Regions from separate parts of the Kitasatospora sp. NPDC015120 genome, predicted to be linked through region 1. Evidence: riboswitches for the same ligand, from Rfam matches in the RefSeq annotation. Region 1 holds a riboswitch; each other region holds the start of a gene.

The links. Region 1 has a riboswitch for cyclic di-AMP ahead of ACF1AK_RS14070 (transglycosylase family protein). Riboswitches for the same ligand answer to the same signal wherever they lie in the genome.
Region 2: another riboswitch for cyclic di-AMP. It lies ahead of ACF1AK_RS01420 (NlpC/P60 family protein); the one in region 1 lies ahead of ACF1AK_RS14070 (transglycosylase family protein).
Region 3: another riboswitch for cyclic di-AMP. It lies ahead of ACF1AK_RS08725 (M23 family metallopeptidase); the one in region 1 lies ahead of ACF1AK_RS14070 (transglycosylase family protein).

The regions. Positions count from the first base shown of each region.
Region 1 is NZ_JBIBVJ010000004.1:538,265-541,527, forward strand. It holds gene ACF1AK_RS14070 (transglycosylase family protein) at 1-1,121, opposite strand, end outside; cyclic di-AMP (ydaO/yuaA leader) riboswitch at 1,108-1,306, opposite strand; gene ACF1AK_RS14075 (hypothetical protein) at 2,137-3,060, opposite strand.
Region 2 is NZ_JBIBVJ010000001.1:326,081-329,343, reverse strand. It holds gene ACF1AK_RS01425 (NlpC/P60 family protein) at 1-789, shown strand, start outside; cyclic di-AMP (ydaO/yuaA leader) riboswitch at 1,153-1,305, shown strand; gene ACF1AK_RS01420 (NlpC/P60 family protein) at 1,316-2,503, shown strand; gene ACF1AK_RS01415 (NlpC/P60 family protein) at 2,754-3,263, shown strand, end outside.
Region 3 is NZ_JBIBVJ010000002.1:872,939-876,201, reverse strand. It holds gene ACF1AK_RS08730 (hypothetical protein) at 1-634, shown strand, start outside; gene ACF1AK_RS08725 (M23 family metallopeptidase) at 693-1,550, opposite strand; cyclic di-AMP (ydaO/yuaA leader) riboswitch at 1,563-1,721, opposite strand; gene ACF1AK_RS08720 (YiaA/YiaB family inner membrane protein) at 1,967-2,257, shown strand; gene ACF1AK_RS08715 (alpha/beta fold hydrolase) at 2,393-3,220, shown strand.

The DNA.
Region 1 (3,263 bases):
TCGCCGGGCTTGAGGGAGTCCAGCGGGACATGGGTGGAGGCGGCGGCCTGGTCGGCGGCGACGCGCGGGACGGAGATGCCCGCGGCGCGCAGCGCGGCCTGGGTCAGGCCGGAGCAGTCCCAGCCGCCGTTGCCGGTGCCGCCGTAGACGTAGGCCTGACCGACCTTCGACTGGGCGAAGGCGACGGCGGCGGCCATGCTGCCGCTGGCGGCCGGGGCCGCCGGGGCGGTGGCCGGGGTCTCGGCCTGCGCGGCGGGCTTGCTCGCCGGCTTGCCGGCCGGGGCCTGGGCCTGGGGCCGGTTCTGGCCCTGCGCGCCGCCCTGGTCGCGGTTGAACCAGTCGAAGCCCTGGCCGGCGGCGCGCTCGCCGAGGGTCAGGTGCTGGCCCGGGTAGATGGCGTGCGGGCCGTCGGTCAGGGTGGCGCGGTTGAGCTCGTAGAGCCGCTGCCAGCCGCCCTGGACCTGGTTGCGGTCGGCGATGGTGGACAGCCAGTCGCCGGCGACCACGGTGTAGTCCCGGGAGGCCTGCTGGGCGCCCTGCTGACCGGCCTGCGGGCGCCACTGCCGGTCGCCCCGGGCCGTCTGCGGGGTGGCGGCGGGCTCGGCGGCCTGCTGCTGCGCGGCGGGCTTCTCGGCGGGCTTGGCGGCCGGCTTGGCGGCCGGGGTCTGGGCCGGGGCAGGGGCGGCCGGCTTGGCGGCGGCAGAGGTGTCCACCGCGGCCGGGGTGCCGCCCTTGGTGAGACCGGCCTGGACCGAGCAGACCGGCCAGGCGCCGGGGCCCTGCACGGCCAGGACCTTCTCGGCGGTCGCGATCTGCTGGTCCTTGGTGGCGAGGTCGGCACGCGCGGCGAACGCGGTGCCGCCGAACGCGGCCCAGGTCGAGTTGGTGAACTGGAGGCCGCCGTAGAAGCCGTTGCCGGTGTTGATGCTCCAGTTGCCGCCGCTCTCGCACTGGGCGACCTTGTCCCAGGTGGCGACGGAGGCGGCCGAGGCGGTGCCGGCGGTGAGGCAGGGGATGGTGAGGCCGATGCCCGCGACGCCGAGGGCGGCGATCGCGCGACGGGTACGGCCGGACAGTCGGGTGCCGTTGGTGGGCAGCATGAAGACGCGGTCCTCTCCCACGCCTGCGAGGTGAGCTGTCGGATTCGGGCTGGAGTTGCCCGGCCGCGCTGTGGACGCGGCTTCACCCCTAGCCCGGGGCCGGTCCGTGGACCGGTCCTGGGCGAACTACCTGTGGTTCCCCCGCTCCTGCCGTGGTGCATTGCGCTGCCAGCACGCCCGACGGCAGGACTCGGCGTCGCGGACGTGCTGGGTCCGTGTGGCCACGAACGGGGAGCACGTTAAGCAGAGGCGCGTTCAAACCGCAAACATGTGTGACGCTCGTCACGGTGTGCGGAAAGGGCGCCTGCCGGCTGTCCTTCATGATCGGAAATGACCGGTTTCCCGCAACGCCGGTCGCGGCCAACGCACCTGCCTGCGCCTCAGGACGCCGGCGCCGCGCCGGAGCGCCGCAGCCGCCCCGGGGGAAGGGCTGCGCACCGGCGGGCGTCGACGAGGGGGCGGGCGCCCCGTCCGGACGTCCGGCCGCGCGGAGCGCGTCGCCGGGCAAAGCGTCACAGAGCGGACATCACGCCCGAACCGACCTCCGGCTCACCCGAACCCGATCCGCCGGGCCCTCCTGCGCCGGCCCACCGTCGCCGCCGCCCTCGCGGCGATCCGCGGCGAGAGGCTCCCGCGCCGTTCGCCCGGCGGCACCCGGGCCCCCGGCCCCGGCGGCGGCCGCGTCCGCCCTCCTGCGCCTCCCGTCGGGGGCGACGAGAAGCGCGTCCGGGGGAGTCGGCGGGAAGGGGCGGCACCGGCACGCCCGGCCAGGGAGGGGCTTCGCCGCCGCCTGCGCCCTCGTCAGCATCCGGGCCGTCAGCGGAGCCGCCGTCATCCCGGGCGCCCCCGGGGGAGTTCGGCGGCGACGAGCGCCGGCCGCACCGCCGGCCGCACCGCCCCGGGGAACGTCCTGCTGCGCCGGCCGGGGGAGGACGGACGCCGCCGCCCGCCCCCGGCCGGCCGCCGGAGCCGTCTCCCGGGAACGCCGCAGGGCCCGGAACGGTGCGTCCGTTCCGGGCCCTGCGGGCGAGCGGGGCTACTGGGCGGCGTGCCGCCCGCCGGCGCGCGGGCCGTCCTCCGCCGCGGCGCCGGCCTCCCCGGCCAGGGCCTCGGCGTCGACGGCCGGCAGCGCGGCCAGGTAGGTGGAGGCGACCAGCTGGCCGACCGCCTGGTACGCGCCCACCGGCGCGGCCGACGGGCAGCCGGACTCCTCGGCCGCGGTGGCGAGCAGCTCGGCGTCCGCCTCCGGGCCGATCACCAGCGGGGCCAGCGCCGGGTTCTGGGCACCCATCTCCTTGAGGTGGGCGACGGCGTCGGCGACCGAGCCGGGCACGTCCAGCGCGGCGGCGACGACCGGCACGGCGAGCCGGGCGGCCAGCAGCATGCCGGTGATGCCGGCGGCGTCGGCCGCGGCCTGCCCGCCGACGGTGGTGAGCACCACGCCGTCGGCGGCGGTCGCGATGGCGAACAGCCGGGCCCGGTCGGCGCGGGCCAGCCCGGCCTCGGAGAGGCGGACGTGCACGGCCTCGGCGAGCAGCGGGTGCGGGCCCAGCGCGTCGGTGACGGGGGCGCCGAACTCGGCGGCGAGCCCGTGCAGCGCGGGGAGGAAGTCGTGCGGACCGGGCACCAGCGGCACCACGACCGGCGCGGGCAGTCCGGCCTGGGCGGCCTCGGTCAGCAGCTCGGCGACGGTGCGCTCGCCGTCCGCCTCGCCGTCGGTGCCACCGGAGGGGAGGTACCCGGCGACGGTCCGGACGCCGTTCTGCTCGCTGCGGACAATGGACAGCAGCTCCTCGACGACGGACCGGGAGTCCGGTCCGGCGGCCGCGGGGACGGCGAGCAGCAGGGCCGGGGAACCGGCCGGGATCTCGGGGCGCTCGGGACGGCGGTGGCGCCCCCGCGCACGGGAGCCTGGAGTGCGGACGGGCAGTGGCGCGCCCGGGATGGCTGCGGTGCTCATGGCGGAGATCGTAGGACATCGCTCCACCCGCTCCGCAGTCGGCTGCCGAACCGGACGGGGGGTCCGCCGTGAAAACCGGACATAACCGGCCCCGGGGCGGGAGTTCTCCCGGTACCCCTTCAGATGCGCCGGAACGGGAACCGCGTTGCCGCTCCCGCGCGTGAGATGTCTCACAGCGCCCGCGCGGCCTGACGGAGGGTCAC
Region 2 (3,263 bases), on a different contig from region 1:
GTGGCCCGCGGCCAGGAGCAGATGACCCAGCTTCAGGCCGGGCTGGCCGAGGTGGCGGGCGAGCAGTACCGCACCGGCGGCATCGACCCGTCCGTGCAGCTGATGCTCACCTCCGACCCGTCCGGCTACCTGGACAAGGCCTCCAGCGTCCAGCAGGCCAGCTCCAGCCAGGCCGAGGCGCTCAAGGGCCTGCAGGACCAGCAGCGCCGGCTCGACCAGCAGAAGGCCGAGGCCGCCGCCGTGCTGGCCTCGCTGGACAGCACCACCAAGGACCTGAACCAGACCAAGGCCGAGGTCAACAAGAAGCTCCGGGAGGCCCAGGAGCTGCTGAACTCGCTCAGCGCCGCCGACCGCGCGGCCCTGAAGGCGGCCCAGCAGCAGGCCGACCGCGCCTCCCGCGGCTCGGAGCGCACCGACCTGGGCAGCCTGCCGCAGGCGAGCGGCAAGGCGGGCTCCGCGGTCGCCCTCGCGATGAGCAAGCAGGGCTCGCCCTACGGCTGGGGCGATTCCGGCCCGAACACCTTCGACTGCTCCGGCCTGATGGTCTGGGCGTACGGCAAGGCCGGCGTCTCGCTGCCGCGCACCTCGCAGGCCCAGGGCAACTACGGCACCCGGGTGCCCTCCCTGGCCGAGGCCCAGCCGGGCGACCTGGTCATCTACCGCGACGACCGCAGCCACGTCGGCATGTACATCGGCAACGGCATGGTGGTGCACGCGCCGCGCACCGGTGACGTGGTGAAGGTGATGAAGGCCGACGCCATGAAGATCAACACGATCCGCCGGGTCTGACGGCCGGCCGGTCTGACGGGTCGCCACGACACGCCCGGGTGGCCCGTCCCGGCTCCTGTGATCAGCGCCACCTCCACTCGGGGGTGGCGCTGACGTTTCGGCCGCGCATTCGACCGGCTGACGGGGAATGATCAGCCCGACGTGGGGGTGTGATCACGTTCCGTCATTTTCACAAGGGAACTTGGGTATTCTTCCGACTTTTTTCTGACAAGGATTTGAACGGATCACGGATCTGTTACTAGGGTCGTGCCTCGAACCACGCACAGTCGATCACCCAGCCTGGGTGGCGGCGGGGTTCGCCGCCGAGTTCGTGAAGCAGCGGGAGGGGGCCTTCGGGTCATCCCTCCGAGTGAGGGCCCAGCAGTCGGGGGTCCGCTGTGGAGCGGAGCCGGGGAACCACGTTCCTCTGGGGTGAATCGGCGCCAGGCCGGCCGCGCGAGCGGCGGGTGAGGCGTCGTAGGGCACGCTTCCGCCCGAACCCGTCAGCTCACCCGGTAGGCGGATGAGGAAGAAGGAGTCCGCCTTCGTGGCGTCCCATCGTCGTCCCAAGCCCGCCGGCCGCGCCCGTGTCTCGATCCTGACCGGTGTCGCCGCCGCTGCCGTCGCCCTCTCCGCGCAGTCCGGCGCCCACGCCGACCCGACGCCGACCAAGGACCAGGTCAAGGAGCAGGTCGACCAGCTCAACGAGCAGGCCGAGGTCGCCACCGAGAAGTACAACGGCGCCCAGGCCAAGCAGCAGGAGCTGCAGAAGCAGGTCGCCGAGCTGCAGGACAAGGTGGCCCGTCAGCAGGCCTCGGTCACCGAGGCGCAGGGCGGCCTCGCCGAGATCGCCGGTGAGCAGTACCGCACGGGCGGCATCTCGCAGACCGTCCAGCTGATGCTCTCCGCCAGCCCGGACAACTTCCTCAGCCAGGCCGACGCCCTGAACCAGGCCGGTTCCACGCAGTCCGGCGCGCTGAAGGAGCTCCAGGAGCAGCAGCGCAGGCTCGACCAGGACCGCACCGAGACCCAGGCCAAGCTCGCCGAGCTGGAGGCCACCACCCAGCAGCTGAAGTCCTCCAAGGAGGACGTCCAGGGCAAGCTGCAGAAGGCCCAGGACCTGCTCAACACGCTCACCGAGCAGGAGCGCCAGGCCCTGCGCGCGGCCGAGGAGAAGGCCGCCGCCGAGGCCAAGGCCAAGGCGGACGCCGCCAAGGCCGAGGCCGCCAAGGCCGCCAAGGAGAAGGCCGACGCCGAGCGCGCCTCCCGCGACGCCAACCGCAGCAACCCGAGCGCGCCGTCCACGGCCGCCCCGGCCCCGGCCCCGGCCCAGGCCCCGGCCGCCGCCAAGCCGGCCGCCCCGGCGGCGCCCGCCGCCAACAGCTCGCGCGCCGCCGCCGCGATCGCCGCCGCGGAGAGCAAGCTCGGCTCCCCGTACGTGTACGGCGCCACCGGCCCGAACTCCTTCGACTGCTCGGGCCTCACCGGCTGGGCGTACGCCCAGGCGGGCGTGTCGCTGCCGCGCACCTCGCAGGCGCAGGCCACCGCCGGCACCCAGATCGGCTCGGACATCTCCAAGGCCCAGCCCGGCGACCTGGTGATCTTCTACGGCGACCGCCACCACGTGGGCATCTACGTCGGCGGCGGCCAGGTCATCCACGCCCCGAAGCCGGGCGCGTCGGTCCGCTACGAGGCCGCGTCCAACATGCCGGTCAACACCATCGTGCGCCTCTGACCCACGGTCGGCAGGCTCCGCCGGGCCCGGTTCCCCCGCACGGGGGGACCGGGCCCGCGGCATTCCCCGGCCCGCCGGGACGCTCGGTCCGCGAACCGATCTGACGTCCGACGAGTGTCCGAATATTCGGGTTCGGAGGGGTTTGGAATCGGTTGCCCCGACTCGCTAACGTCTGCCACCGGACGCCCGCTTCGACAGCCGCCCGCCCCGGTGCGGCGGCGGGCCGGGCCAGGATCGGAGCCGACGTCGCATGGCCGTGCACCGCCGTTCCCCGCTGTCAGGTGCGCACGTGCTCGCCCGGGCGCTGGTGCTCACCGCGGCGGCCGCCACCGCGTTGGGCGTGACGGCCGGCGGCAGTGCCCGGGCCGTGCCCGGCCCGCCGGACGCCCCGGCCGACCGCAAGGACGTCAAGGCCCAGGTGGAGCAGCTCTACGACGAGGCCGAGCAGGCCTCCGAGCGCTACAACGCCGCCCAGGAGGCCCAGCAGCGGCTCCAGCACGAGACCGGCACGCTGCAGCAGCAGATCGCCGTCTCCCAGGACGAGCTCAACCGGCTGCGCGGCGAACTCGCCACCGTGGCCGGCGCCGAGTACCGCGGCGGCGGGATGACCCGGACCGTCCAGCTGATGCTCTCCACCGACCCGGAGGCCTACCTCTCCCGCGCCCGGGCCCTCGACCAGAGCGCCGAGCGGCAGAACGAGGCCCTGCACGAGCTGCGGGGCCGTCAGCGGGTGCTCGACCAGCGCCGGGCCGAGACCACC
Region 3 (3,263 bases), on a different contig from region 1:
GCTGGCCGACCACCAGCGGGCGGCGAAGCGGCTGAACGCCAAGCGGCAGCAGCGGCTGCACGCCGAGGCCGAGTGGCAGGGCGAGGTGGCGGCCGGTCTGCTGCGCCGGGCGGACCTGGTGACCTGGCCCCGGCTGTACGCGCTGCTGCTGCGCGCGGCCGGGGTGGACACCGGGGACGAGGCGGCGGTGCGGGCCTGGCTGGAGGGGTTCCGGGAGCTCCCGGCGCGGGAGCGGACGGCGGCCTTCACGGCGCTGGAGGCGGACGGCGTGCTGGACGCCGTGGACGACGGGGGCTGGGACGGCGGGGCGCGGACGCTGGCGGTCGGCATGGCCACCGACGGCGCCCGGCGGCTGCTGGAGCAGGGGCTGATGGAGCGCAGCTACCGGAACCTGGCGGAGCTGACGGCGCTGGGCCAGCCGATGCCGGAGGAGCTGGCCGGGGACTTCGGGGCGTTCGAGGAGGCCGCCGTCCGGGTGGCGCTGGAGCTGGCCGGCGCGTGGACGGTGCCGGGGCTGCCGCGGCTGCTGGTCGAGGAGTTCCCGGAGCTGGCGCCGGAGCCGGGGCAGGCGGAGATCGACGCGTACCTGGCCGGGCTGGAGCAAGCCGGGGACGAGGCCCTGGCCGGGGCGTAGGAACGCACGAGGGGCCCCGGCCGGACGGCCGGGGCCCCTCGTCGCGGGCGGGGAGGCGTCAGGGGGTGACGCCGCGCTGCTCGAACCAGGCCTCCGGGTCGACGGGCGCGCCGCCGCCGGGGCGGACCTCGACGTGCAGGTGGGCGCCGGTGACGTTGCCGGTCGCGCCGACCTTGCCGATCTGCTGGCCGGGGACGACCTTGCCGGAGCCCTTGATGATCGAGGAGAGGTGGCAGTACCAGATCTCGGTGCCGTCGGGCAGGGTCTCGACGATCCGGTAGCCGTAGGCACCGGCCCAGCCGGCCGAGGTGATGGTGCCCTGGCCGACCGCGTAGACCGGCTCGCCCTGGTCGGCGGCGAAGTCCAGGCCGGTGTGCAGGTGGGCCCAGTAGCGGGCGCTCTGGCCGTAGTGGGCGGAGAGCCGGTAGTCGCGCACCGGCAGCTTGATGGCGGCGAGCTTGGCCTTCTCGGCCTCCTCGGCGGCGCGCCTGGCCTGCTCCTGCTGGGCGACCTGGGCGGCGCGCTTGGCCTCGGCCTCCTGGGCGGCCTGGACGCGGGCGTTCTCCTCGGCCGCGGTGCGCTGGCTGTCGGCCTGCTGCTGGATGCGCGCGGCGAGGGCGAGGCCGGGGTCGGCGGAGAGGGTGGCCGGCAGCTCGTCGGGCGCCTCGACGGCGGGCGCGGCGGCCGGGGTGGCGGAGGCGAAGCCGGTGGCGCCCAGGGTGGCGGCGACGGCGGTGACACCGAGCAGCGGAGCGGTGCCGCGGCCCTGACGGGGCATCCGGTGCCGGCTGGTCCCGTCGGCCGGCGGGGCGGTCTGGTCGGCGGGGCCGCCGAACGGGCCCTGCCCGGCGAACGGGCCGGGGTGGTCGAGCAGCTGGGTGCCGGACGGGTGTGCCGGGGTGTGCGTCGACGCCACGGAGGCGCGCTCCTTTCCTTCCTTCGCGCCTACCGGGTTAGCTGACGGGTTCGGAGCAGGAAGGTCTCCTACGGCCGGGCCTGGGCCTGGCCGATTCACCCCAAGGAACGTGGTTCCCCGGCTCCCTGGCCTGCCCGGAGGCCGGCCGGCGGGATTAGGCGACGGCGCACGGTGCCGTCTGGGTACGGCGTTGCGGACCGCGCTGCGTTATCAAACGTTAATCCGAGAGCCCCCCGATTCCAAGCCGTCCGTTGCCGACGGCGGGATCCGGACCGGGTACCACGCGACCCGGTGGGCGATTTGGGATGTTTGATGACAACTGACACTACCGAACGTGTCGGGACGTCAACGAACGGCCCCTCACTTGAGTACGCCTACTCATGTGCGACCGGGCCGGGCGCGGCCATCCTGACGCCATGAGCGCACCGATGCAGTCCCGCACCACGGCCGCGTACCACCTCCAGGCCGTGCTGTCCTTCGCCCTCTCCGGCACCGCCCTCGGCGTCGGGATCGCCTTCCTCCCGGTGGAGCCGTGGACCCGGGCGTTCCTCGCCCTCGGCCTGCTCTACACGATCACCTCCACCTTCACCCTCGCCAAGGTGGTCCGGGACAAGCAGGAGACCACCGAGCTGGTGACCCGGGTCGACCAGGCGCGGCTGGACAAGCTGCTGACCGAGCACGACCCGTTCCGGGTGGAGGGCGCCTGACCGGCCCGCCCGGCCGGTCGCCGACGGCGGGCGGGCCGGGCGGGCGAGCGCCGATGGCTTGACGGCTAAGGCTATTAGCCATAGCTTTATGGCTATCGGCACTCAGCCGACGGTCCCCGCCCCAGGAGGCTCCCCATGAACGGCACCCTCGCCCCCGTCACCCGCCACCTCGACCTGCCCGGCGGCCGGATCGCCTTCGACGACACCGCGCACGGCGAGGGCGTCCCGGTCGTCCTGCTCCCCGGGATGCTCGACAGCCGGGCCGCCTACCGGCACCTGCGCCCGCTGCTGACCGCCGCCGGCCGCCGGGTGATCACCATGGACCTGCGCGGCTTCGGCGAGTCCTCGATCCTCTGGGACGACTACTCCCCCGCCGCGATCGCCGGCGACGTCCTCGCCCTGCTGGACCACCTGGGCATCGACCGGGCCGTGCTGGCCGGCAACTCCTACACCGGCGCCAGCGTCGTGAAGGCCGCCGGGGACGCCCCGGACCGGGTCGCCGGCATCGTCCTGCTGGACGCCTTCGTCGAGAACGTGCCGCCGAACGCGCTGCAGCGCCTGGCGGTCGGCGCGATGGGCGCGCTGCTGGTGCGCTCGCCCGCGTTCTGGGGCCTGTACCACCGCAAGGCGGCCTTCCCGGGCCCCAAGCCGGCCGACCACGAGGAGTACGTGGCCGGGCTGGTCGCCGCGCTGCGCACCCCGGGCCGCAGGACCGCCACCCGCGGCTACGTGCGCGGTGACTCCGCGCCCGTCGGCTGGACCGCCGCCGTGCGCTGCCCGGTGCTGGTCGTGATGGGCTCGAAGGACCCCGACTTCGCGAAGCCGGAGCTGGTCGCCGACCGGCAGGCCGCCGCGCTGAACGCGCGCAAGGTGATGATCGAGGGCGCGGGCCACTACCCGATGGCCGACCACCCGCGGGCCACTGCCGACGCCCTGCTGTCCTTCCTCGCCGACCTGGCCTGAGCGCCGCCGAACCGCCCCGCGCCTGCCCCGCGCCCGTTCCGGG